DNA from 2 places in the Sporosarcina sp. SAFN-015 genome. Region 2 is predicted to be linked to the other one. Evidence: predicted binding sites of a transcription regulator. Region 2 holds the regulator's gene; the other holds the start of a gene.
What was found. The regulator NrdR, encoded in region 2, represses ribonucleotide reductase genes. The targets are predictions, from matches to a motif close to AACACNATATATNGTGTT.
Positions count from the first base shown of each region.

Region 1: ACR65H_RS12605 (vitamin B12-dependent ribonucleotide reductase) is a predicted target of NrdR. The motif match lies at 2,544-2,561, and genes of this name have one in related genera.

Region 1 covers NZ_JBPFDR010000006.1:192,308-203,336, forward strand. Annotated here, with positions in the region: gene ACR65H_RS12605 (vitamin B12-dependent ribonucleotide reductase) at 1-2,510, opposite strand, end outside; gene ACR65H_RS12610 (lipoate--protein ligase family protein) at 2,684-3,553, opposite strand; gene ACR65H_RS12615 (rhodanese-like domain-containing protein) at 3,687-4,004, shown strand; gene ACR65H_RS12620 (AAA family ATPase) at 4,074-5,342, shown strand; gene gcvPB (aminomethyl-transferring glycine dehydrogenase subunit GcvPB) at 5,397-6,875, opposite strand; gene gcvPA (aminomethyl-transferring glycine dehydrogenase subunit GcvPA) at 6,868-8,214, opposite strand; gene gcvT (glycine cleavage system aminomethyltransferase GcvT) at 8,240-9,343, opposite strand; glycine riboswitch at 9,662-9,754, opposite strand; gene ACR65H_RS12640 (shikimate kinase) at 9,943-10,452, opposite strand; gene ACR65H_RS12645 (hypothetical protein) at 10,456-10,635, opposite strand; gene comGF (competence type IV pilus minor pilin ComGF) at 10,616-11,029, opposite strand, start outside.
Region 2 covers NZ_JBPFDR010000009.1:53,206-64,234, reverse strand. Annotated here, with positions in the region: gene coaE (dephospho-CoA kinase) at 1-136, shown strand, start outside; gene ACR65H_RS15135 (glyceraldehyde-3-phosphate dehydrogenase) at 264-1,286, shown strand; gene nrdR (transcriptional regulator NrdR) at 2,126-2,590, shown strand; gene ACR65H_RS15125 (replication initiation and membrane attachment family protein) at 2,624-3,982, shown strand; gene dnaI (primosomal protein DnaI) at 3,985-4,929, shown strand; gene ACR65H_RS15115 (hypothetical protein) at 5,043-5,204, opposite strand; gene thrS (threonine--tRNA ligase) at 5,276-7,213, shown strand; gene infC (translation initiation factor IF-3) at 7,750-8,256, shown strand; gene rpmI (50S ribosomal protein L35) at 8,283-8,483, shown strand; gene rplT (50S ribosomal protein L20) at 8,532-8,891, shown strand; gene ACR65H_RS15090 (DUF1294 domain-containing protein) at 9,044-9,334, shown strand; gene ACR65H_RS15085 (sigma-w pathway protein ysdB) at 9,358-9,741, opposite strand; gene ACR65H_RS15080 (dUTP diphosphatase) at 9,837-10,322, shown strand; gene ACR65H_RS15075 (helix-turn-helix domain-containing protein) at 10,408-10,902, shown strand; gene ACR65H_RS15070 (metallophosphoesterase) at 11,019-11,029, shown strand, end outside.

The sequences.
Region 1 (11,029 bases), on a different contig from region 2:
CCCATTTCTTCCACAGTCCCTTGTCTACATACAGGGCATGTGTCACCGACTTCGGAACCGATTGTTACGTTAGTCGAACGCAAGTCCTGAATCGTATTAACGAGTACTACTTTTCGTTGTTCGACAGTCTCTACTACATAATCAGAGTCGATTTCGTTCTCTTCGGCTTTCAATGTGAGTACTTGTGAGTCACGGCTACCGTCGACATACACAGTGCCGCCTTTCGCTCCGCCTTTATAAAGACGCTCGTAGACGCTTTCTACCTGCTCTACTGTATAGCCACGTGGTGCGTTGACCGTCTTGGAAATCGAGCTGTCGATCCAGCGTTGAATGATGCATTGTACATCTGCATGCGCTTCTGGCGCTAAGCTCATCGATGAAATGAACCATTCTGGCAAATTGTCAGGATCAGCTTCAGGGTTACGTTGTAAGTATTCCTCTACGATGCCCGCTTTGACCTCGATAAATTTTCCGAGACGTCCGCTACGGTAATATGTGAATGAGAAATAAGGTTCAAGACCGGTAGAAACTCCGACCATGGTTCCAGTGGATCCAGTTGGCGCGACCGTTAATAAATGGGAGTTTCTAATACCGTGTTCCAAAATCGCTTCACGAATATCTTCTGGCATTTTTTTCATGTAACCTGTGTTGATAAATGCTTGGCGTAACGCTTTCGTTTCTTCCTCTGTCTTGCCGATAAGGAATGGGAAGCTTCCCTTCTCTTTCGCGAGCTCGATTGATTCGCGGTAGGCAGTTGTCGCAATTGCTTCGAATACTTTGTCGACAAGTTCGTTGCCTTCTTCTGAGCCGTATTCTTTTTCACAATAGATCAGTAGATCGGCAAGTCCCATGACACCAAGTCCAACACGGCGTTCGCCGAGGGCTTGTACTTTATTTTCCTCAAGGAAATAAGGTGTCGCATCAATGACGTTGTCCTGCATGCGGACGCCGACACGAACTGTTTCTTTTAATTTTTCGTAGTTCACTGTTTTTGTTTCTTTATCCGCAAACTCAGCAAGGTTTACAGCAGCAAGGTTACAAACCGAATATGGTGCTAATGGCTGCTCACCACACGGGTTTGTCGCTACGACTTGCTGGCCGTATGCTTTTGCGTTCGTTTCATTGTTTGCATTATCGATAAAGAAAATGCCTGGTTCTGCAGAGTACGTTGCACAAATATTAATGAGATCCCATAGTGCACGCGCTTTGATCGTCCGGTAAACTCGGACCTCATATCCTAGACGCTCCCATTCACGTACATCACCAACTTTATGCCACTCCTCATTATATGCTGCCATCTCCACAGATGAGTATTTTTCAACTGCTGGGAAACGGAGCTCATAATCAGCATCTTGCTCGACAGCTTTCATGAAGTCATCTGTCAATGTGACGGAAATGTTAGCGCCTGTAAGGAATTCTGGATTGTGTACAGAGTATGTTCCGCCATCACGTAGTTTTGTCTCTGCGTCTTTCAAGATCGCTTCATTGAAACCACCCATGCCCGGGATTGTGCGATAGTTGAGGATTCCTTGGTACATCGCTTCCTCTTGCGCAGTAAGTGGTTTGAATTTCAATTTTTCGTTTGCAAGCTTCTTAATCAATTCGTCTTCTGTATGTTCAAGAAGATAACGAAGAATTCTTGGATTCTGCATTTTCGAAATGATAAACTCGCAAATATCAGGATGCCAATCTGAAAGCATAATCATTTGTGCGCCGCGTCTCGAACCGCCTTGCTCGACAAGATGTGTCAATTTCGCTATATCATCTAGCCATGATACAGAACCTGACGATTTTCCGTTGACACCTCTCGCAAGCGTGTTTCGTGGTCGTAATGTCGACCCGTTCGTTCCAACTCCACCGCCGCGGCTCATAATTTCCATGACTTGTTTTCGATGATCCGAAATCCCTTCCCTGGAATCCGGGACAAACGGCATCACGTAACAATTGAAGAATGTAACTTCTGTTTCTGAACCTGCACCATATAAAACCCGGCCTGCCGGGATAAAGTTCAAATTAGATAATTGATCGTAGAAACGTTTGAAGGACTCTTCGCGTTTCTCTTCTGTATCTTCTACAAGGGCAAGACCGGTCGCATTCCTTTTGGCAATCTGCTCATAAAACACTTCAAGCGGTTTCTCAATCACTTCAAGCGGCCTTGTGACAACTCCATTTTCCTGCTCTTCGGGATTATCAATTGAAGAACGGTATTCAGGTTCGATCCAAACATCCGCTTTCCCATTTTTACTATCAAGAGATTGAATGAATCCTAAACCGCGAGCCGGGAACTTTGGATCCTCCTTAACCGTAAGGACAACAAAATCTCCAACCTTCAAAGTTTTCTTTTCAGTATCCTTAAATGAATAGCGATCGATCATGACAAGGCGGGACACTCCGTTATGAACGATTTTCATATCTTCCGTAATTGGGTGCACTTGTGGAAATTTCGCAATATCCGCATTCAATTGATGCTTGTCCAATTTCGGCGTTTGCCCTTTTGAAACTATGACCATCCTTGCATCCTCCCTCTGTAATTGTTATAACCAAACACAACATGTTGTATTATGTACATTACCTAATCTACTATATCTTGAAACATCATTCAAGAACATAGATTTTTACATATTTACCCAAACGGCTTTACTAACATGATTTTCATTAAAAAATAGAACAAAAGGTCCATATGCTACTTTCTAAACGTCCAGTCTTTATTCGCATATTTTTTCTCTTCGATCTCTTTTACAAAAAGTTGTTGTTCTTCCGTTAGTTCCATTGGCATAAGAACGATATCCAAAGCTGTTTCGAACCCTTTGGCGAATGCTTTGACGCATTCTTCCATGGAGATATCCCGATCTGTCAACCGATCAATAGCGACTGCTTTTTCAGGCAAACTTTGACGCATACGCTCTCTGCTTTCTTCAGAATCAAACTTGAACAAAGATACCAACTTATCTTCTTCCAAACTTAACAGAATAGCTCCATGCTGCAAAATGACGCCTTTTTGACGGGTTTGAGCACTGCCAGCAACCTTTTTGCCTTCAACAACAAGTTCATACCAGCTTGGCGCATCGAAACAAACAGCGCTTTTCGGCCTTCTCAAATTATCATTTTGTTCCTTCGTCGCCGGCAAAGAGAATTCGGCATGCAGGCCAAGGTTTCGGAAACCTTCTAATAGACCACCGGAAATGACCCGATAAGCCTCTGTGACAGTTTCCGGCATTCCAGGGTATTCTTCTGTTACGATAACGCTATATGTAAGTTCGTGTTCGTGCAGGACGCCTCTTCCACCAGTCGGACGGCGTACGAATCCAAGTCCGTTCTTCTTAACAGCATCCAAATCGATTTCTTTTTCAACACGTTGAAAATAACCGATCGATAATGTTGCCGGCTCCCATTCATAAAAACGCAGCACGGGACCAATTTCCCCCCTGCTATGCCATTCCAACAACGCTTCATCTAGCGCCATATTATATGATGGTGAGCATTTGCCTGAATTAAGAAAACTCCAAACTGTTTTCCCCAAATCATCTACCCCCTTACTTGCAATGCATATCATTTTATCATTCCCATTGAACAAGTGCTACCCATTCTTTATAATGGAACTATAGAAAGAAAGGGGAAAATCGGTTGTGGATTATATTATTCTTGGAGCGGTAATACTCGCGATCATTTTGTATTTTGTTATTACAATGTTTCGCGTCAAAAAGGCTGTTACAAATTTAACACAAGAGCAATTTATCGAAGGTTATAGAAAAGTGCAATTGATCGATGTGCGTGAACCGAAGGAATTTGAAGCGGGACACATATTAGGCGCTCGTAACATTCCATACTCTCAATTCCGTCAACGTTTTAAAGAAATCCGTCCGGACAAGCCAGTCTATCTTTACGATCAAAATGGCGGAAAGAGCTCCAGAGCTGCTTTATTTTTGAAAAAACGGGACTATACTCAATTGTACCAATTGCAAGGTGGATTCCGTACTTGGACAGGAAAAGTGAAAAGTAAATAACAATAAGCTTAAGATTAAGTTCTTCCTTTGGAGGAACTTTTTCTATATCAACATGAATAGGAGCCCTTTATGGATAAACCAACTTTATTGCCAGTAGATGAGATATTTAACAATACTCATTCCAATTATGAAAATTACGCTTTCATCATCAGGAAAATCATTGATACATTAAACAATCGAAATGAACAGCATTGGAAAATCATCCAAGCCGAAGAACTTATTTCGCACGCGGCATCTGTCATTGATGACTTAATGAAAAAAGGAAAATTACAATTCGAATCAATCGGTTATCTTTATGGCACACGGCCATCCGGGAAAGTGGAGAAGACGGAATCAGATCGATTATTTGAATTGCGCGTTTCCGAAACTATAGAAAATCAGCTGTTCTATTTTCCGGAATACGAAATCGCCTTTACACAAATGGTCTATTATGTTGATAGCGGTTCAACTTGGCCGGAACACCATATATTCTCACCCTCCTCTGAAAAAGCGCTTCACTTCATAGAGTCTGTGAACACCTTGCAGCGGGAACAAATGAAACAGACGATCACTTATTTGGTTGATACTGAGAGTGGTGTAACTAAGAAGAGTTTCGAACATGAATATACAGTCGATAGAGATGATGTTTTTCTCGAAGATACGATAAAAAAAGATATTTATCGTTCTGTCGATGAGTTTTTTAATAACGATGGAACCTTTTACAAAGAATATGGGCTTCCTTATAAGCGAGGTATTTTATTGCATGGCGCCCCAGGAAACGGAAAAACAACGCTCGTCCGTTCCATCACCGGTACCACGACAGCTCCGGTAATTTACTGGCAAATTACAGAGCATACGGGCAGCTATTCTGTTGAAGAAGTATTCAACACAGTCGCAAGGATGGCACCAGCTATCCTTGTCATCGAAGATATCGACTCGATGCCCGAGCATACACGCAGCACTTTTTTGAATACGTTAGACGGTGCACGGGTACGAGATGGTCTTTTCGTCATCGGGACGACCAATTACCCTGAACGGATTGACCCTGCGCTAATCAATCGAGCTGGACGCTTTGACAGCACTTATGAAATACCGTCTCCAAACTTGGAAATGAGGAGAGCTTATTTAAAACAACTTGATATTAAGGAGCTTTTCAATGATGACCAACTCGATGAAATGGCTGCCAAAACAAAGGGATTGTCCATTTCTCAATTAAACGAATTATATATGTCAGTAGCGATGGGATATCATTACGACGGAGAAATTGTCTATGAGCGCAGAATCGAAGAGCTTCAAAAACAACATCGCCGATCGACAAAAGGTGACTGGGAACAAAATGGTTCCATCGGTTTTTCATAATTAAACTAAAAAAAGGAGAGTCCCAATCCGGGACTCTCCTTCATTTATATCGTATTACGCCTTTACAAGATCTTCCTCTTTAGTATATCGAAGTACCGGTTGGCGTGCTGCTTTCGTCTCATCAAGACGATTGATAACCGTCGTATGAGGCGCTTCTTGTACGATTTCCGGATTCTCTTCAGCTTCCTTTGCGATTTGGATCATAACATCAATGAAAGAATCAAGAGTTTCCTTCGATTCAGTTTCCGTAGGCTCGATCATGATAGCCTCTTCAACATTTAACGGGAAGTAGATTGTTGGCGGATGGAAACCGAAGTCGAGCAGGCGCTTCGCCATATCCAATGTCCGGACGCCCAATTTCTTCTGGCGACGGCCTGATAATACGAACTCATGCTTACAGTGCTGCTTGTAAGGCAGGTCGAAATAAGGTTCCAGTTTGCGCATCATATAGTTTGCATTTAGTACCGCATTCTCCGTAACAGCTTTTAAGCCATCCGGACCCATGGAACGGATATATGTGTACGCACGTAAATAGATGCCGAAGTTGCCATAGAACGGCTTGACGCGTCCGATTGTTTGAGGCACATCATATTCGAATGTATAACGATCATCCTCTTTTACAAGGATCGGCTTCGGCAAGAATGGAGCCAATTCCTTCGTAACTCCGACAGGACCTGAACCTGGACCGCCGCCGCCATGAGGACCTGTGAACGTCTTATGCAAGTTCAAGTGGACCGCATCGAAGCCCATGTCTCCTGGTCTTGCTTTTGCCATGACGGCATTCAAGTTCGCACCGTCATAGTACAATTTTCCGCCTACACCGTGTACAATCTCAGCCATTTCAAGAATTTCTTCTTCAAAGAGACCTAGTGTATTCGGATTCGTAAGCATGAGGGCAGCTGTATCCGGTCCAACTTTCGATTTCAAATCATCGATATCGACAAGACCTAATTCATTCGACTTAACAGTAACTGTATCAAAGCCAGCAACTGTAGCAGAAGCAGGGTTTGTACCGTGCGCGGAATCTGGCACAAGCACTTTCGTACGGTGAGATTCGCCATTCGCTTCATGGAATGCACGGATCATCATGAGGGCCGTCCATTCTCCGTGTGCACCTGCAGCCGGTTGAAGTGTCACTTCATCCATTCCTGTAATCTCGGACAGATGTTCTTGAAGATCATACATGATTTCCATTGCACCTTGGACAGTCGATTCATCTTGTAACGGATGGATGTTCGCAAATCCCGGGAATCTAGCAACCGCTTCATTGATTTTTGGATTATACTTCATCGTACAGGATCCAAGGGGATAGAAGCCGGTGTCAACCCCATGGTTTCGATTGGATAGTGCTGTATAATGGCGCATAATATCAAGCTCGGAAACTTCAGGAAGCTCAGGAGATTCCTCTCTGAGAAGACCTTCCGGCAAATGGCTTGAAAGATCGATTTCGGGAACATCGAGATCAGGCAAGCTATAGCCGATCCTGCCTGCCTTTGTAATTTCAAAAATGAGCGGTTGGTTATCTTTATGCATGGCTAGCCTCCATTTCCTGCACAAGTGCATCGATTTCTTCTTTCGTACGCTGTTCAGTAACGGCAATCAATACATGGTTGGATAGCTCAGGATATGTCAATCCAAGATCATATCCGCCAATGATTCCTTTATCAAGAAGCTTCGCATTCACTTCTTTAACCGGCTTTTTAAGCTCCACAACTATTTCATTGAAATGCACTCCGCCAAATTTCACTTCGAACCCTGCTTTTTCGAATGCATTTTTCGCATAAGCAGTTTTGGCGATATTTTGGTAAGCAATTTCCTTTGTGCCAACTTTTCCTAAAGCTGTCATCGCAACCGAAGCAGCGAGGGCATTTAATGCTTGGTTCGAACAAATATTGGAAGTCGCTTTGTCACGACGGATATGTTGTTCACGTGCTTGAAGCGTCAGAACGTAACCACGTCTGCCTTCGCCATCGGTAGTTTCCCCTACCAATCTTCCCGGCATTTTTCTCATTAACTTTTTCGTAGTTGCAAAATATCCGCAATGTGGTCCGCCGAACTGTTCCGATATACCGAACGGTTGCGCATCTCCAACAGTGATATCCGCACCCAATTTGCCAGGTGGCGTCAATATACCTAGGGCTAGCGGATTTGCTGAAACGACTAGCAAACCGCCTTTATCATGTGTGATTTCTCCGATTTTTTGGATGTCTTCCACCTGACCGAAGAAATTCGGATATTGAACGATAACTGCTGCTGTATTATCATCGAGCAATTGCTCGAGCGAAGCTACATCCGTCACACCATCTTTCTGGGGGATTGTGACAACGTCGATAAATTGACCTGCTGCATAAGACGCCACTACATCTCGCGCTTCCGGATGAACCGTTTCAGATACGAGGATTTTGGTGCGGCGTGTATGACCTGCTGCCATAGTCCCTGCCTCCGCTAATGCAGTGCCACCGTCGTACATGGATGAGTTGGCTATGTCCATTCCTGTCAATTCACAGATCATCGTTTGAAATTCGAAAATCGCTTGCAATTCCCCTTGCGAAATTTCTGGTTGGTAAGGTGTATAGGCTGTATAAAATTCAGAACGCGAAATGACATGATCAACGATGATCGGTTTGTAATGATCATACACACCCGCTCCAAGGAAAGAGGCATATGTACGCGCATCCGCGTTTTTTGCTGCAAGTTGCGCAAGCTCCTTCGTCAATGCAGTTTCCGATTTCGCTGGTTTAATATTTAATTCGCCTTTAAAACGCACTTTTTCGGGAATATCTTCAAATAGTTCATCAACCGTCGCAATTCCGATCGCCGATAGCATTTCTTCACGATCTGTTTCCGTCATAGGAATATAACGATGCTTCATGTCAACATGTCTCCTCTTCATTCATTTATCGTTTATAGAAAGGTGTTGCAATCAGTACTGCCTTCAATCGTTTCCCGCGGATTTCTACTTCCACATTAGTTCCTTCTGCCGTATGTTCCGTTGCAAGAAGTGCAAAACCGATGTTCTTTTTCAACGTAGGAGATTGCGTTCCAGTAGTGACTTCACCAATTTCTTCTTCACCAATAAACACTTTATAACCAGTCCGTGGAATTCCTTTATCAATCATTTCAAGACCGACAAGCTTCCTTGAAAGGCCATTTTCCTTTTGTGCTGCAAGTACTTCTTTCCCTACGAAATCCTCTTCTTTATTCAGCTTCACCACGAATCCCAGCCCTGCTTCCAGCGGCGAGATATCTTTCGACAACTCCTGACCGTAAAGCGGTAAGCCTGCTTCAAAACGAAGAGTATCACGAGCCCCTAAACCTGCTGGCACAACCCCTTCCTCTTCTCCGGCTTCCAAAATGGCCGGCCAAAGAGCGACGATTGACTGCGGCGATCCGTAAATCTCGAACCCGTCTTCACCGGTATATCCCGTACGGGAAACGAGGACCTGATGGCCTGCAATATCGACATTATCTTTGAAACGGAAAAACTTGATTTCATCCAATGGTTCGGAAGTCAATTTTTGCAATACCTCTTGTGCTTTTGGACCTTGCAATGCAAGTAAACCAAATTCGTCTGAACGATCCTCGATGATGACATCTCCGTTTGCATGCTGTTTCATCCATTCAACATCCTTTTCAATGTTGGAGGCGTTAACAACTAACAGGTAATTATTTTCTTTTCTTTTATAGATGAGCAGGTCATCTACCGTACCGCCATTCTCATAGCACATTGCGGTATATTGCGCTTGGCCATCCTTCAATTTAGAAACATCATTTGTAACTAATCCTTGCAGGAAAGAAAGTGCGTCTTCACCTGAAACAAAAACCTCACCCATATGCGAAACATCAAATAGGCCAGCTTTCGTTCTGACAGCTTCATGTTCAGCTTTAATGCTTGAAAACTGAACTGGCAATTCCCAACCTCCGAAATCAATCGTCTTTCCACCGTACTGTTGATAACTATCGAAGAGTGCGGTACGTTTCAAAGTTTCCGTCAAAGCCATATCCCCCTTGAAATGAATGATAAAGTAAAACTTCAATCAGCGGCATTTTCCCCACTGATCAGATGAACAAAGGCTAAGTACGCAACGTCCTGTTGCAATGCCTTTGTGACTTGCATCCTGCAAGCCCGATCCAATCGGGCATTTACTGGCTGTTTTCAACCACTTATTTTTTGAAAGGGGTGCCTTACAGCCAGTTAATGCGGGATAAAAAAAGACAGAAGTCCCCTTGAATAAGAGAACCTCTGTCCGTGTACCTGAAAGTTTGACCTTGCGGCTTTCCTCTTTGGTGGCCGACTAAATCGGCACTCTCCAGAGACGCGTCATGAATGAGTCTTTTTGCCTGAGAGATTCATAACTTTCGTTACTTGCTCCTTCGGCGACGCCTAATGCGTGCTCTCCCCATCCAATCATCCGCCATATGCAATTAAAAATAAAATGATTAAAATTCGGACAAATAACTGCCCTTTCGCCTTATATCTTAACATTTCATTTTTGCAAGCGCAATCCTTTTTCAAGTATTATTCATTTTACGAACCATATCTTCTTAAATGACAAATAATGTTCGTATTTAAATCATCAGATATTTCAGCACTATGTCATCAGTTTTTCAATCTCGTAATCTGGGAAGCAATATACTGTGTAATTTCACTTAACGTCCTGTTTGTTGTTTCGACTTTAAAATGGGCACATTGCAAATAAAGGGGCTTTCTATTGTGAAAAAGCCTCTCCAATTCATGTCTAGAAGAACGCTGAACAATCGGCCTGTTTATATCAGTCGAAATCCTACGCCATATATCACGGAATGTGGAATTCAAATAAAAGACAAGACCTGTCATTCTCATAATCTTCCTGTTTTCCGCCCTCATAGCAACACCACCACCGGTAGCAATGATACAAAACTCGTCAGAGAAGTTGCGCAAGAATTCCGTTTCCATTTCCCTGAACCCTTCTTCGCCATATGTTTCGAAAATTTGAGGGATTGTCATGCCTGTCCGTGTGGCAATTTCAGTATCCATATCATAAAAAGGCAAATCCAGCAGCGTCCCAAGCCGCTTGCCAATTGCGCTTTTTCCGCTTCCCATGAAACCGACCAAGTATACTCTTTTCATATTTTACCCGCCTTGCCTCATCAACTTTGTTGTTTCTTTCTCATAGTGGATTTCAATTGAATCGAATGTTCTGTATAGATTAGTATGCCATGAAATGATAGTAAAGAGAAAGAGGCTGACGAGAAATAGTAAAATTAACGAAGCGGCTAAAGTGATCCCTTTTTCATTCCTGACGAAATCCAATTGCAAATCTCCTTTCCCTCTTACTTCCGTCAAGCATTGTCACTTCAACGCTGAGCTCATGTCCGTCTTCGGTAAAAACCACGCTTGAGACATTTGTGAAAAGAGGAATATGTCCTGTTAAATTCGTCCGTTTGCGGATGACATAATTATTTTGACCAACTTCAATTTTCCCTCTTTCGTTCGTGAACGAAATCGACCGATCTCCCATTAGAACTTTAAAATCTTCAACATTAACTAGCAATGCTTGCAAATCGATTGCAAACATTTCCCATTCGGTCGCGTAATAATCTTGCAATTGACGCTCTATTGGAGTTTTCCAATAAAAGAACAGGACGACAAACTGGAGAAAGATTCCCATGATCACTAATTGAAACAAGGCTTCTAGAAAAGAATA
Region 2 (11,029 bases):
GGCCCGTATCAATTCTCAGCTTTCAATATTGGAAAAGGAAAAATGCGCAGATGCAGTCATTGACAATAACGGATCAATGGAAGAGACTGAAAATCAGCTGGATGAATTATTGATTAAATGGAATGCTGTCAAATAAAACTATTCTCTGAAAAGTAGAACATTGTTATTTTGTTCACAAACTCTTTGCACCCGGTTAAATTGTGCTATACTAATTATCGGATAAAGGATAAAAAGTATATAACATTACGCGGGAGGATTTTTTCATGACTACTTCGATAGCGATAAACGGTTTTGGACGGATTGGACGCATGGTATTCCGTCAAATTATCACGAAGGATGACGTTGCTGTAGTTGCAGTGAATGCATCGTATCCGGCAGAAACTCTAGCTCATTTGATTAAGTATGACACAAATCACGGAGTTTTTGATGGTGAAGTCGTTGTGGAGGAAAATGCTCTTGTTGTCAACGGAAAGCGTGTCCAACTAATAGCGGAGCGCGACCCATCCAAATTGCCTTGGAAAGAGCTTGGTGTCGACATCGTCATTGAAGCGACGGGAGTCTTCAATGAACGTAGTAAAGCTGCCCTTCATTTGGAAGCCGGAGCTAAGAAAGTCATCTTGACTGCTCCAGGGAAAAATGAGGATGTAACGATTGTGTTAGGTGTGAATGATGACAAGCTTGATATTAATAAACATGATGTCATTTCAAATGCAAGCTGCACGACAAACTGCCTTGCACCGGTTGCAAAAGTGTTGAATGATTCATTCGGCATTGAAAACGGGTTGATGACAACTGTTCATGCTTATACAAACGATCAGAAAAACTTGGATAACCCGCATAAGGACCTTCGCCGTGCACGCTCTTGTGCTCAGTCGATCATCCCGACCTCGACAGGTGCTGCAAAAGCACTTTCGCTCGTATTGCCTGAGCTTGAAGGGAAAATTCACGGTATGGCTTTACGTGTACCGACTCCGAACGTGTCATTGGTCGACCTCGTCGTTGATGTGAAAAAAGATGTAACAGTGGAAGAAGTGAATGAAGCATTCATTAAGGCAGCAGAAGGTCCAATGGCAGGAATCCTTCGTTTCACGACTGAACCACTCGTATCGATTGACTTCAACACAACAACAGAGTCTGCGACGATAGACGGTCTTTCAACAATTGTCATGGGTGATCGCAAAGTAAAAGTGCTTGCTTGGTATGACAATGAATGGGGCTATTCTGCACGTGTTGTTGAATTGGCTATTAAAGTAGGAAATGAATTGAAATCCAAAGTGAATTCATAATTGGAAAATGAAAAACGTCCAAGTCGATAACTCGGCTTGGACGTTTTTTCTTTTTGATTGATTATTAATTTTAATATTCTGTAAACACTATTGATTTCCGTTCCGATCGGATGCTTTCCGCGGGCACGGCTTCAGCCAATCGAACAGCGAAGGGTTCGATTTGCCGTATTTCTGCGTTCTTTGCAGAAATTAAGGCATCCCATAGTTGTGCTCGCAACGCTACGCTTTTGCTCGCAAAAGCCGTTCTTCGTTACGGCTTTCGTTGCGGGGTCTTCAGCTCGCGCTATTCCCGCAGGAGTCGCCGATCTCCACTCCAATCAATTGGCATATACTTGAAATTCAAAGCTGTATGGTAATTGTAAAGACATGAAGAGGTAAATCACTCGTTAGTTGAACAAGTTGAGACTGAAAAAATTTTCTGCTAACGTATTCATTTTGTCTGGTTTTTCCACAACAGTCCAATGACCGCAATTCTCAATTCCGATTAATTTTGCATGTGGTATATACATTATTAATAATTCTTTAATTTTTGCTGGTGTTATAATGGCGTTCTACGGGTTTAAACTTTTGGAAAATATTTCTGTTGATTGGAGTGGAAGGCGCCGACTCCTGTGGGATTAGCGGGACAGGTAAGACCCCGCAGTGGAGCAAAGCGACCGAGGAGGCTTACCGCCCGCCCCACGGAAAGCGTGCGCCTGGAACGGAAATCAATACTGCCAAGATTTCACTTTTTAAAAGCCCATAACAACTTGATTGATTATTAATGAATCCCTTTCGATTTTTTTGATGAACTTCTGTTATAATCAATATACTATACGGAAATGCGGAGGAAGCAGAAAATGATATGTCCAGCTTGTCATTATAATGGCACCCGGGTCATCGATTCTCGACCTGCCGAAGAGAATCGATCCATCCGAAGACGCCGTGAATGTGAGAGATGCGCATTCCGATTCACGACATTTGAAAAAGTGGAAGAAATGCCGCTCATCGTAGTGAAAAAGGATGGCACACGGGAAGAATTCAGCAGTGAAAAGTTGTTGAGAGGGCTCATCCGAGCATGTGAAAAGCGCCCAGTTGACCTCGAAGCAGTAAAAAACATTGTATATTTAATAGAAAAAGAATTAAGAAGTTCAGGGACCGTTGAGATTGATTCTAAGGACGTCGGCGAAATGGTCATGGAAAAATTGGCAGATGTCGATGAAGTTGCGTATGTCCGGTTTGCATCAGTCTATCGACAATACAAAGATATAAACGTATTTATCGAAGAACTGCAAAACTTGCAGAAGAATAAAGATGAGAATTGATTTTGAATAAAGGAAAAAAGGAGTTCCGACAATATGCTTTACCAAGAATTACAACCAGTCGATACGTTCACGATCAAATTGTCTCATCCATTTTCGGATTATGACCGGCAACTCCTCACATTGTTTTACCAACCATTGATCGGCCCTGACGCTATGAGTCTTTTCATGTCACTATGGGCTGATGCGGAACGAAATAAGGAAAATGAGTTTAATCATTATTACTTAATGAATTTATTAACAATGCCGTTAGTGAAAGTGTTTGAAGCGAGAATCTCCCTCGAGGCGATCGGCTTGCTGCGTACATACTGCAAACAGGAGGATCAGGATCGTGCGTTCTGCTACGAATTGCTGCCGCCCATGGATGCAAAGTCGTTTTTCGAAGACCCGCTTTTGTCCACTTTCCTTTTCAGCAAGATTGGCGAGCAGGCATACCGGAGTTTAAGAAATCGATTCACGGTAGTAGATCCGATCGATGAACAATACAAGGAAGTATCTCGTACATTTTTGGATGTTTTCAAACCTATCCGTTACAGTGCAGCCGAAGGGATGGAAGAGGGCGGTCATATGATGGGGCGCAATGAATCAACGGGAATTCCTTTCGCTTATTCCGACTTCGATTTCAATTTATTTCGTTCGGGACTTTCCGAACAGATGGTACCGAAATCCTCCCTCGCTACAGTGTCGAAAGAATTAATTGAGAAATTGGCGTTTCTTTATTCATTGACACCACTTGATATGCAGAAAGTCGTCATGATGGCGCTAGATGCAAACAGTATGCAGATTCCGGAAGATCGACTTCGAAAGGCTGCGGTTGATTATTACAAGATCAACATTTCGCGAAACGTTCCTACTGTTGAAAAGATATTCAAGAATGTCGAACCTGCAAAAGAGAATGAGCCAAAATCACGAGAAGACGAACTCTTATTTTATTTGGAAAATACATCACCACGTGAAATGCTGCGACATTTAAATGGAAAAGAACCTTTTCCTGTCGATCTCCAATTGGCGGAAAGGCTTATTAACACTCATGGATTGTCCGTCGGCGTCGTAAACGTTTTATTGCAATATATGATTTTACGGAACGACGGAAAGATCACGAATAATTTTGCAGAACGGATTGCCTCGCATTGGTCGAATAAAAAAGTGGAAACTGCCAAAAAGGCAATGGAGTTATCCCGTACCGAGCACGATCAATATATGAAGTGGTTGAATGAAGGGAAGAAGAAACCAGCCAGCCGGAAGCCTACAAGGGAAGAGAAGGTGCCTGAATGGTTTTACAAGAAAGAAGAAACGGAACAGCATGAACCGAAAAACGAGGCAGATTCAGATATTGATGAAAAAAGACGTCAGCTGCTAGCGAAACTGGATGCTATGAGAAGCGAGGTGAAATAAAGTTGGAAAGAATCGGAAATACATTGAAGCGAGTAATGAACGCTTCAGAACTGACAGCAAGATACGAGCAATTACGGAATGAAGTGATGGAGTCCGAAGGCGTCCAACAGTTCATTTCCGAGAATTCGAGTGAGATCGATAAAACAGTTGTCGATAAAAGTTTAGGGAAATTATACGAATATACAACAGCTTCTCACAACTGTGAGAAATGCCCGAACGTTGAAGGCTGCATAAACGTAATGAAAGGATTTGAGCCAAAACTAATCCTCAGTCAAGGATTCATTGATCTTGATTACGTCAAATGTCCGAATAAATTGGTCGAAGACGAACGTCGTAATGTATCCAATATGATTGATAGCATGTATATGCCGAAGGATGTCATGGAAGCCCGATTGCATAATGTAGATTTGGAGCATGACAATAGCCGAATCATTGTCGTGGAGGCAGCTGCTCAATTTTTGAGTGAAATAAGTGAAACAGGAGAACTTCCGGAACGTGGGCTTTACATTTACGGTCCATTTGGAACGGGGAAATCCTTTATACTTGGTGCACTCGCTAATGAGCTTGCCAATCTTCGAATCCGGACAGTTGTCGTTTATATACCGGAATTCCTTCGGGAAATGAAACAATCTATCCAAGACCAGACGTTGAATGAAAAAATTGACTTCGTAAAAAAAGCGAAAGTACTTATGCTCGATGATTTTGGAGCGGAGTCCATGTCTGCTTGGGCACGTGATGAAGTGATTGGAACGATTTTGCAATATCGAATGGCAGAAAAGCTTCCGACCTTCTTCACTTCCAATTTCAATTTTGATGAGCTGGAGCATCATTTGACGTACACGCAACGGGGTGAAAAAGAAGCGGTTAAAGCAGCGCGCATTATGGAACGGATCAAGACAATCTCCAAACCAGTTCAATTGAAAGGCAAAAACCGAAGAAACGTGTAAGTTGACTTTCGCCACTTGCAATTGTCTGTAACTTTCCTTATACTAATGGATATCATATTTGAAAATGTGTTGAAGAGGACATGAATCGGTTCTTCTACTTACAGAGATCAGGGTCATTTGGCTGGAAGCCCTGAAGTGCAGAGGATCGATTTACCACCTTGGAGCAGCATCGGTGAACCATTTACATAGCCGATGACGGACCCCGGCCCGTTAGCCGTTTCAAGCTTCATCTTTCCGGTTGTATGGCCGGATGGAAGGAAGAAGGGTGGAACCACGAGCAACAGCCTCGTCCCTTTACCGGGATGGGGCTTTTTTTGTTCAAAAAAATTAGCAAGGAGTGTTTGTAATGGAAGAGAATATTCAATTGAAATTTCCAGATGGTGCGATAAAGGAATTTCCAAAAGGCACAACAACAGAAGAAGTAGCAGGCTCCATCAGCCCGGGGTTACGAAAAAGCGCTCTCGCTGGTAAAATTGGCGACCAGCTCATCGACTTGAAAACACCGATTGAAAAGGACGGTGATATTGCAATCATCACACCGCAATCACCGGAAGCGCTCGAAATCCTGCGTCACAGTACTGCCCATCTATTAGCTCAAGCAGTAAAAAGAAAATTCCCAGACGCAAAACTAGGAATCGGTCCGGTCATCGACAATGGCTTCTACTATGACATTGATTCACCAACGCCAATCACAGCTGAAGACCTTCCTGAACTTGAAAAGGAAATGAAACGAATCATCGGCGAAAATCTTCCGATCACACGAATTGACGTATCTCGCGAAGAAGCCGAAAAACGATTTAAAGAAATTGACGATCCCTACAAGCTTGAACTATTGGAAGCAATTCCTGAGGGCGAACAAGTTTCCATTTACGAACAAGGTGAATTTTTCGACCTTTGCCGCGGTATCCATGTCCCTTCGACAGGTAAGCTGAAAGAGTTTAAATTATTGAGCATCGCGGGCGCTTACTGGCGCGGAGATTCGAAAAATAAAATGCTTCAGCGGATATACGGAACAGCCTTCTTCAAAAAGGACGAGCTCCAAGAACACTTGCGTATGCTCGAAGAAGCGAAGGAACGCGACCATCGTAAAATCGGGAAAGAATTGAATTTATTCACGAACTCTCAAAAAGTCGGTCAAGGTCTTCCGCTATGGTTGCCAAAAGGCGCAACAATTCGTCGTATTATAGAACGTTATATCGTCGATAAAGAAGTGAAGCTTGGGTACGACCATGTCTACACACCAGTTCTCGGAAGTGTTGAGCTCTACAAAACATCCGGTCACTGGGGACACTATCAAGACGGCATGTTCCCTGTCATGAGCATGGATAATGAGGACCTCGTTCTCCGTCCAATGAATTGCCCACACCATATGATGATCTACAAAAACGGCATTCACTCTTATCGTAACTTGCCGATCCGCATTGCTGAGCTTGGTACGATGCACCGTTATGAAATGTCTGGTGCGTTATCCGGTCTCCAACGTGTACGTGGTATGACTTTGAATGATGCGCATATCTTTGTTCGCCCTGATCAAATCAAGGAAGAATTCAAACGTGTCGTTCAGCTCGTCATCGATGTGTATAAAGACTTCAATATTACAGATTACTCATTCCGTTTATCGTACCGCGATCCGGAAGACACTGAAAAATATTTTGACGATGACGAAATGTGGGAACGCGCACAAAGCATGCTGAAAGAGACGATGGATGAAATGGGTCTTCCGTACGTCGAAGCCGACGGCGAAGCTGCCTTCTACGGTCCGAAACTCGACGTACAAGTGAAGACAGCAATCGGCATGGAAGAGACACTTTCAACTGTCCAACTTGACTTCCTTCTACCTGAACGTTTCGATCTCACATATGTTGGGGAAGACGGCAAGCAGCATCGTCCAGTCGTTATCCACCGAGGCGTCGTTTCTACAATGGAAAGATTCGTTGCATTCCTGATCGAAGAATATAAAGGCGCATTCCCAACATGGCTTGCACCAGTTCAAGTCGAAGTAATCCCGGTATCACCTGAAGCCCATTTCGATTATGCAAATGAAGTGAAAGAAAAACTAGTAGCAGAAGGATTCCGTGTAGATCTTGATAGCCGTGATGAAAAGATTGGTTATAAAATCCGTGAAGCACAAGTCCAAAAAATCCCTTACATGCTCGTCTTAGGAGACAAAGAAGTAGAATCCGGCGAAGTGAACGTAAGAAAATACGGCGAACAAAAATCAGAAAGCATGCCATTTGAAGATTTCGTGAAGCTAATAAAAGCTGACGTATCACACGATAATTAATAATTATGGTTATTGAATGGCGTTTTAAAGTTTAAAAAATGACTAGGTATCCATCGTGTTGATTAATAGGAATTACCGTTGATTGAAGCGGAAGGTGGCGACTCCTGGGGGATTAGCGGGACAGGTGAGACCCCGCAACGTAGCGAAGCGAAGTGAGGAGGCTCACCGCCCGCCCCCCGGAAAGCGTCCACCTGAAGCGGAAATCAACCGTTGTAAATTTATATGTTGACAATCAATATTCAAGATGATAGACTTATTAAGGTTAATGAATACAGTTTGTGGTATAAGAAGGAGCTGCCCGCTTCTCACCTGATCGACGCATACCGTTGTTGACAGGTCAGCACATGAGTGAACGTGCCGTGCATGCTAATGCACGTACACATAAGCGGGTAGACAAAAGTTACTTTTGTCTACTTTTTTTATTGTCCGGCTCTTATAAAACGAATGAACTATGGGACCGTCGGATTGCTGGACGGTGTACCCAAACCGTGTATTCGCGAGACAACATTCGGAGGTGGATTACTATTAGCAAAGACATGTACGTAAATGAGGGCATCCGTGCCCGCGAGCTTCGCCTTATTGACCACAATGGTGACCAGCTTGGAATCAAATCACGCAACGAGGCTCTTGAAATCGCAGCGCGTGCAAATTTGGATCTTGTCCTAGTCGCACCAACAGCAAAGCCACCAGTAGCCCGTGTAATGGACTATGGTAAATTCAAGTTTGAGCAACAAAAGAAAGAACGTGAAGTGAGAAAGAACCAAAAAATCATCAACGTCAAAGAAGTGCGCCTAAGCCCAACAATTGACGAACATGATTTTCAAACAAAACTTCGCAACGGTATCAAATTTCTACAGGCAGGGGACAAAGTTAAAGCGTCCATCCGGTTCCGTGGTCGTGCAATTACGCACAAGGAAATTGGACAACGTGTCTTAGACCGGTTTGCAGAAGAATGCAAGGAATTCTCAACGGTTGAAGTTAAACCGAAAATGGAAGGACGGAGCATGTTCCTAATACTTGCCCCGACTGCCGAAAAAAAGTAACGCGAACGATTTAGGAGGAACAGATCATGCCAAAAATGAAAACTCACCGCGGATCCGCAAAACGTTTCAAGAAAACTGCAACTGGTAAAGTGAAACGCGGCCGTGCATACACAAGTCACCTTTTTGCCAACAAGTCTACTAAAGCGAAACGCCACTTGCGTAAAGCTGCACTTGTTTCTTCAGGCGACTACAAACGTATCCGTGAAATGATCACTTACATGAAATAATCTTTGAACCATAACACATTCTTTAGGAATAGCAGGAGGTAATGAACTATGCCACGCGTAAAAGGTGGAACAGTGACGCGCAAGCGCCGTAATCGAGTATTGAAATTAGCCAAAGGTTACTTTGGTTCAAAACATAGACTTTACAAAGTAGCAAACCAACAGGTCATGAAATCATTCAACTATGCATACCGTGACCGCCGTCAGAAAAAACGTGACTTCCGTAAACTTTGGATTACACGTATCAACGCGGCAGCACGTATGAATGGTCTTTCATACAGCACATTGATGCACGGTCTTAAATTGGCTGGCATCGAAGTAAACCGCAAAATGCTTGCTGATCTTGCAGTAACAGATGCACAAGCATTTGCACAACTTGCAGAAACAGCGAAAAAATCAGTTGCAAAATAAGTGATTGATCAACTAAAAGCCTCGCGCCGTTAATCGGCGGCGAGGCTTTTTCTGTTGGGGGAAAATAAAAAAGAAAACTTCTAAACTTACTATAGTTCTTCTTCCTAAGTCCAATCAATAAAGTGTAGAATAGGAAGTAGGGAGTTGAATATATGAATAGTATGATGATCACTTGGATCATATTTATATCAATCTGGTCCTTCATAATGATGGGCTATGATAAGAAACAATCAAAGAAGCGAGCACGCAGAGTGCCAGAAAAGACATTATGGCTATTTGCCATCGTCGGCGGTGGGATCGGTTCGTATTTGGGTATGATGGTATTCAGCCATAAAACAAGACACACAGAATTCCGGATTGGTTTTCTACTGCTCGCATTAATCTACATAGGCGTTATCATCTATCTTCTAGGCATCGATCCATTCGGCGTGAATCGTGCATAAAGGAAATAAGAAAAGCCCGCTCTTCAACGGGCTTTCATCAATTCTTCAATTGGATTTTTCCAGCTGATTTCAGCTTTTGGATAATTGGAAGTGATCTCGGAGGATAAGAAATAAAAATCATCTTTCGTAAAGCCTTGAAGCTTCGTTTCATCTTTGACCCAAACGAAAATAGAAACGACATCAAAGGAGTCTTCCGTAGTTCCTAAATATTTTTCACCTTCAAAGAGGGCACCTTTATATGTGATAAAGAAGTTTTTTCTTACATTTTTTACATCATCATAAAAGTAATATTGCTCTTTTTCATACGCCTCGTCCAATTTTCGCTTCGGATCCAATAAATAGCGGATACCGCGATAAAATAAATAGACGATGAATGCAATAATAACAAAGCGGATCAGTAATCCCATAACAGCATCCCCTCACAAAAATAGATATAGTCTTCTACTTATACGGGCGAGAATCGGTTTGGTTTCAAGATATTTAAAATTTTGGAGGTTTTTTTATGGAGTTGACGACATTATTTACGATGCAGCGTGAATTGGATACATACATCCAAACGAATCAAGTTGTAAACAAGGATGTTTTCAAAGAAAAAGGGTTGGCCCTTCTTGTTGAACTTGCAGAGCTAGCTAATGAAACAAGATGCTTTAAATTTTGGAGTGCAAAGGGACCTTCAGAACGAGAAGTTATTTTAGAAGAATATGTGGACTCCATTCATTTTCTCTTGTCACTCGGCATCGAAAAAGATTTGGATGGATTGAAAGTATGGCCAGAAGGCGAAGTTGAAGGCGATTTGACGAATGTCTTTTTGCAGACAATCAGCTCTATCCAACAGTTTTTATTGAAAACTGATATGGAAAGTTATGAAAATGTATGGATTCATTATGGAGCAATAGCGAACAGGATTGGTATTTCTTATAGTGAAATAATGAAGGCCTATTTGGAAAAGAACGAGGAAAATTACAAACGCCAGCAAACTGGCTATTAATAATTTGATAGAAAAATAAATTAAGATTGACAGAAGGAACTAAGAAAAATAATATAGAGATAAGTAAATAGGAGGAGGCATCAGCGTGAACGATTGGAGTAAAGAAGACTTTGGTATTAGATTAAAGGCCCTGAGAGAGCAAAGAGGCCTATCAATGATGGCGTTTGGAGCGGCAATCGGCACATCCGCCAGCAGAATCAAAGATTGGGAGAAAGGTAAAAATGCCCCTTCCGCTGCATGGATTGCAAAGATATCCGAGAGATTCAATATCTCTACAGATGAGTTGATTTTAGGAGACCCTAAAACTTCACGCGCATTCACTGCAAGCGGTTCTTCAAACGTCGATATGCTTTATGAACGGCTGCGTGAAAATTTGATTATCGCTAAAGAAGTGGATGAGCAGGACGAAAAACTAGATCAGCTATATAGCACTCTAGATGCGGAGAATAAAGAACGCTATCGGAGTGGCAGAGGAAGAAGGCTTGCTGAGCGAGAACTTCTATCCATTTTAACTGAATTACCGAAAAAGGACGTACTCGAATTATTGGAGCTCGCAAAAATAAAGAAACGTTGGCAGTAAGCTGAATGCCTGTACGAAAAAGAAGGAAACGCAACGGCATCCTATTATTCTTCATTCTCATATTGCTATTTGGACTTTATTTATATAAAGAGAATACGACCATAGGAGTGACCTTCGTGGAGCTCGA